DNA from 2 places in the Priestia sp. RMT2NF4 genome. Region 2 is predicted to be linked to the other one. Evidence: riboswitches for the same ligand, from Rfam matches in the RefSeq annotation. Region 2 holds a riboswitch; the other holds the start of a gene.
What was found. A riboswitch is a leader RNA that binds a small molecule or an ion and turns the genes downstream of it on or off. The one in region 2 is predicted to bind cyclic di-GMP.

Region 1 (3,128 bases), on a different contig from region 2:
TTCACCATGTAACGATTAGACGATATCCAGCACCTCTAACTGTTTCTAATAAACCTGAAAGTCCAACTTCCTCAAATTTTTTTCTTACTCTTGCAATATTTACATTTAACGTATTCTCATCCACATAGACTTGTTCATCCCATAGTTTTTCTAACAAGTCTTCACGACCTGCAACACGAGGATATCGTTCTAGTAAACTTTCAATTATATCTGTTTCTTTTTTTGAAAGCAGGATTGTTTTATTACGAAATGACAATTCCAATCTTTCTGGGAACAGCTTTAATCCCTGTATCTCTAAAATTCGTTCTTGTACCTGTGATGCATATTCACCATAAGCACGGCGAAGCTGACTGCGAATTTTTGCCATTACAATTTCAGGATGAAAAGGCTTTGTGATAAAATCATCGCCGCCATTTTCAAGTGCCATCACCTGGTCCATCTCTCCTACTCGTGCAGATATAAATATAACAGGACATATAGACTCCTTCCGTATTTGCCTGCACCAGTAATAGCCATCAAAGCTAGGAAGGTTAATATCTAATAATACAATATCTGGTTTCTGCCTATGAAACTCTTCCATCACATCATCAAAATTCTCCACGACGGTGGTATTAAAGTCATACTTTCCTATATACGAATGGAGGTGCTCTGCGATTTTAGAATCATCTTCAATAATTAATATTTTCTGCATCTCTTCACTCCTTTTTCTCTAGAAAATTATGCCATACAAAATATATAATTTCAAAACACGCAAACAACTAAAAGATTTTAGGTTTTAGCTTTACTTTTTCTAAAGGAACATTTTTTGTTATGAAAGGCATTGCATTTTCAGCCATTTTACCTTCCCTTATTTTGATTACGCCTGTTCGTTATGCTGTTAATTCTGACCATATCCACATTATACAAGTATCAAGTGTTCGTGAATTATTGTGAAAATATAACAGATTAAGTAAACAGTAAAGAGATGGAAGAACAATATTCTCAGCTTCTTCTCGTAGAGTTAAAATCAATTTCACATAATGATGAAGAACACAAAAAGCTATCTCAGCATTGGCAGACGAGAAAGCTTTTTATAGGATTGATAATTATAAAGTACCAAAATATAACCGCAAGTAATCAATAGCACATTTTTCCATAATAGCTATTTTTGGATGAATGGACATATATATAAAGCTACATATCCGATTAAAGGAACCCACACAAAAACCTTTTCCTGTAAAGGTTTTTGTGCTTTCTTACTCCCTTGTATATATATTATGTAAACGAGTGATGTATATTGTATTCATTTTAAGCTTCTTTTTTAAGAATAAAATAGTAAAAAGCAGAAATTCCCAAACTGTTAAACATAATAGGTAATACAATCATTGTATGTTCACCTTCTTTTTATAAATTTTGTTGGGATAGACCTTTCAGCTGCTACTGAGTACATATTTTCCTTTTAAGCAAAATCAAATAATGCAACATCTATTTAGCTATTAAAATAAATCTTTATACACGTATAAAGAAATTATACCTATATACTGTACATTAGATTTCCTTCTAGTTAACACAATGATAGTTAGACATTCAAAACTATAAAAAACCTTTTAGAGGCTTATTTCGAATGCCCATTATAGAACCAACTGCAGGATTAATGTAAGGGTAAATATATATTATCTTAAAGGAGAATTTAATTAGTTCGAAGGTTGGAAAAAGAAAATCTTTGTCAAAGGAATTAAAAAAATAAATAATAATCCTTATTTTTACATGATTTTAAATCCATTATATAGTAATATATTTATAAAATTACATATTATGATAAAGGCAAACTAGTTGAAAAACTAGGACGCAAAGCTACAGGTCTAAGGTTAAATTGCTATGGCAGCTGAGCTCCCTGAATATCTGAAAGTAATTTTCATGGATGGTAAACAACAATTGATAGAAAAAGAATTAGATCAAGAATGGGTTAAACTTATAACAGAAGCTAAGGAATTGGGATTAACTATTGAAGAACTTAAAAAGTTCTTCAAAAAACAAATAACCCCCTAATCACAAACAACACTATTCATATTTGGTCTTGTTTATAATCATTCAATTTCTGGGATTTCCTATTCAAAAACTCTTTAAACTCCTCTTTGGTAACGCTAGAATTCATTGCTTCTTCAACTAAAACTAGCCATTTATAGGAAAGAGTAGTGTCATGATTTGAATTATTCATTATAATCTTCCTCCTTTACAACTTGTCCTATTATAAAGCAAATTGATTTGTAATATAAGCTATAATGATAAAATTATTACTTTTTATCCTGTTTTTTACACAAATTGTTATTCATAGGGTCTTATTCAGTTATTTAGCTTATGAAGATCAAATTTAATAGCTTAGGTAAAGTGTAAACTCATGAAGATATAAAATGAATATAAGTAAATTTATCCTTTGTCTACAAAAGTACATTTGAAAGGATTTTATTAGTGGAAGAGAAAGAATCATCCAAAGATTACTTAATAATTGATAATATGGGGAGAGTAAAGGTACCTTCCCAGCTTCTAGAGCATGCCAATATCCACTCATCTGCTGCAATACAATTCCTCAACTATAAAGATTACATTGTCATGAAGCAGGTTGAATTCCCACCGGTTCTTTTGGAAGAAAATAAAGATAAGAACTTAATTAGGACTATTGATAATTTAGGCTACATTGTAATTCCAAAGATACTTCGTGAAATACATGATATAGATCTACATGATGAAATAGAAGCGAAAGTCCTTAACGAGAGCATTATTTTTGAAAAGAAAAGAGAGCAAAATAAATCTCCAGGTCTACTAAAGGGATATATAGAACCTGAATTAAGTGAGTTATCTTTACTTCAAATAAAATCAGGGAGAATAAAACTTCCTGATTTTGTATTGAAATCTTTGAATTTGGAAGAACATATGCAATTACAGTTCTTTATTAAAGGACCAGATACTATCGTTGCAAAAAAACATAGCTATAAATTTCTTACAGAAGGAAAACTTTTTTTCACTGGACAATCACGCGTGATAAAGAAAGATAAATACTTAAACATTCCTAAAAAGCTGAGAATTTATCTAAACATTCATAGTGGCGACATCCTAGAAATCAAAACAATAGGGGAAAAATTAATCATAAA
Region 2 (3,128 bases):
TTTATCAGCTTATTAGTTCAACGGAAGTAAAGTAAAAGCTAATAAATAGACCCTGAAACAGCAAAAAAGACGTCCTCCTTGAAAAGACGTCTTTTTTATGTATCAAACCCAATACCTGGGGTACTGCCTGTCTTGAAATAAATTGTTATAAACGGTAGAAATCAATACAACCACACATGCACAAATCATAATAATACCTAAATATCCCCAGCCTGCTTGGGTATTAATTGCGACAATCGCGCTAGCTGCAGCGGGAGGATGAACGGTTTTTGTAAGAATCATTAAAATAAGAACAAAAGCAAGCACAATCGCTATGGTAATAAGACTTCGATGAAATAAACTCCAGATAATAAGTGCAGAAACCGTTGCTAGTAAGTGCCCTCCAAGCACGTGGCGCGGCTGTGATAAGGCCCTTTATGAGCGCCAAAGACAAGCACGCAGGTTGCGCCAATCGGAGCGAGTGCCATTGGATAACCAAGCGCTAGTGCAATCGCGCTGCTGATGATAATCGCAATTAAGCCTCCGATAGAAGAAACGACTGCATCTCTATAATTGATTTTCGGTTCTTCTTTTAATTCTCCTTTCATCTTTTTCGTATAAGAGCTTAAGTAAGACAGAAAGGGGCTTTTGCTTTGAGAAAAACTTTTTTCAAATTCCATTTCTTATTTCCTTTCTTTTGTGTAAAAGTTATATGTCAAGTTGTATGTCAGAACATCTGCTATAATAAGTTAGTTTATAAGAAAAGAAGGATTACTGGAAGAGGAAAAATATCTTTTTTTAGTGGAAATTCTTTTGATGAACGAAAAAAGGCTGGGTAGGCGGGAGAAGGGTCTCTATGTGCAGTAAGAGCAAGAGAAATGTATAATAGATTTAGAGGTGACTAAATTATGTATCTAGTAGACTACCATCATCACACGAACAATTCATTTGACTCACAGGCAGTCATGAAAGAAGTGTGCGAACAAGCTGTAAAAAACGGAGTGAACGAAATTTGTTTTACCGAGCACTTTTCATTAAATCCATTAGCGCCAACGTATGGTCATATGGATTTTGATAAATATGAACGAGAATTAGTGGAATGCAGAGATAAATTTCAAAATCAGCTAGTGATAAAAAAAGGAATTGAAATTTGTGAGCCGCATTATTTAAAAGAGAAGTATCAGGAAACGATCAAGCAAGAGAACTTTGATTTTATTTTAGGTTCGGTGCATAACATTAATAACATCAAGCTTCGCAAACATTTAGAACTCAACGACAAAGAAGCGATTTACCGCGCTTATTTTAATGAAATGTATAAGCTAGTAAGCGATGCCGATATTGACGTATTGGCTCATTTAGATTTAATGAAGCGCTATGCGTTTGAGCAATACGGCATTTACGACTTTCATCAATTCAAAGATATTCTTGCCGATATTTTGAAAAAAGCCATTGATCGCAATATTGGAATTGAAATTAATACTTCAGGTATAAGAGGGAAGCTGGGCGAAGCGCTGCCGGCACTTGAAGTTGTTGGGCTGTACCGCGATTTAGGCGGAGAAATCTTAACAATTGGATCTGATTCACACTTTGCAGAAACCGTAGGAGCTCATATGAAAGAAGCAGTTGAAATGGCAAAACAGTGCGAATTTACGGAGATTTATACGTTTGATCAACGTCAGCCAAAAGGAATAAAAATATAAGTGATAGTAAAAGCACGCTTCAATATAAAAGAAGCGTGCTTTTACTATTGGTTGTTCTTATTCGTTAATAAGAATTCTCGGACGTCTTCTATTTTTAATCCGAGTTCATGAGCGGCTTTTATTAGATCAATCCATTCCTGATCTACTGCTAATTTTTTATCTGTGTTCATCACTATTCATCCACCCTTGTCAGGGAACCCAGCCATCTTAGCATGTTGTAAACATTACCTTAGACCTGAAGCTTTGCGTCACTGCTTTTCAGCAGCTTTGCCTTTATCTGAATAAATTTTTTTAATAACTATTATTATTTTAGTGGAAAACTAGCAGAAATGGTGTCGAAATAGGTCGAGGTTTTAAAAAAACATTTTACATCCATCTTTATATCCTAAAACGGGTGGATAGTAAAATGATTGAACTTAAAAAGTAACGTTTTGCTGCTAATTTATACGCAGTTCATAAATAGCATTCACAATAGAAGAGAAAAGCATAGGACAAGGAGAGGTAGATATGAGCTGGATGAATACCTACAAAGTATAGAGGGACTTCAGAGACCTGCAGTCATATTTAAAAGAAGACCTGCTAAGCGAATAGAGAACAATAAAATCATAAAAAAATGAACCCTGATAGGAAGGGTTCATTTTTTTATAGAAGAACTATATTCATTTCGCTTTGCTCTTCTATGCTTTGTTTTATTTTTATATAGAAGAAACAAAAACAAAGCGCCTCCAAATGAATCAATCAGTACATCTACAATTCGACCGTCTCGACCAATAATAAAAGCCTGGTGAACCTCGTCCAAAAAAGCAAAGCAAGCAAGCAGTAGTCCAGCTTTTACATAACGCCCAGGCTTTTCTTTTAAGTTCCAATAAATTAAAACAGCTAATACACCAAAGAAGGAAATATGAGCAATTTTACGAAGGATAAACTCTAGATTAAATCCGTAGCTGTAGGAAGTATAAAACTCACTGCCCGATTTTAAAATAGACCAAAGCGTGGCATTATGATCCCAAACAGAAGAGTTACTCCAGCTGCTTGGATCTGTGACCTGTAAATGAGGTGTGTGGGAAAAATGAGCGATGCCAAGCATCATTAAGATAACAGCGATTTTTTTTATCATGATGACATTTCCTTTATTTTACTTGATTGTATTAGCTTAAGAAAAAAAAGAGAAAAAAGCAAGAAATTTAAGAGCTGATAATAAATTTTTTAAAATATCAGATATAAAAAAAATAAAATTCAGTTAATTCTGTTTGCTTGTTTGGACAAAATTCTTTACCTCATCAATTGACAAGCCCATTTCATAGGCCTCTTTCATCAATAAAATCCACTCTTTCTCTAAATCTATTTTTTCTTTTAATTTGTCAGTCATGACTATTCCTCCCCAGACCTTAAGGAGTAAAGCTGTCGTGGTTGAAGAAGCTCTCGATACTAGCTTTACTTACTTTTATT

Region 1: it holds a riboswitch for cyclic di-GMP, as region 2 does, so the genes downstream of both, ACMX9J_RS24550 (anti-repressor SinI family protein) here and ACMX9J_RS16070 (anti-repressor SinI family protein) in region 2, are expected to answer to the same signal.

The regions. Positions count from the first base shown of each region.
Region 1 covers NZ_JBLQZO010000009.1:82,299-85,426, forward strand. The annotation lists gene ACMX9J_RS24540 (response regulator transcription factor) at 2-691, opposite strand; gene ACMX9J_RS24545 (hypothetical protein) at 811-933, shown strand; cyclic di-GMP riboswitch class I at 1,793-1,877, shown strand; gene ACMX9J_RS24550 (anti-repressor SinI family protein) at 1,858-2,028, shown strand; gene ACMX9J_RS24555 (anti-repressor SinI family protein) at 2,045-2,197, opposite strand; gene ACMX9J_RS24560 (AbrB/MazE/SpoVT family DNA-binding domain-containing protein) at 2,449-3,128, shown strand, end outside.
Region 2 covers NZ_JBLQZO010000003.1:511,038-514,165, forward strand. The annotation lists gene ACMX9J_RS16050 (zinc ribbon domain-containing protein) at 1-35, shown strand, start outside; gene ACMX9J_RS16055 (HPP family protein) at 103-390, opposite strand; gene ACMX9J_RS16060 (hypothetical protein) at 369-659, opposite strand; gene ACMX9J_RS16065 (histidinol-phosphatase HisJ family protein) at 888-1,679, shown strand; gene ACMX9J_RS16070 (anti-repressor SinI family protein) at 1,724-1,849, opposite strand; cyclic di-GMP riboswitch class I at 1,869-1,961, opposite strand; gene ACMX9J_RS16075 (VanZ family protein) at 2,314-2,796, opposite strand; gene ACMX9J_RS16080 (anti-repressor SinI family protein) at 2,920-3,048, opposite strand.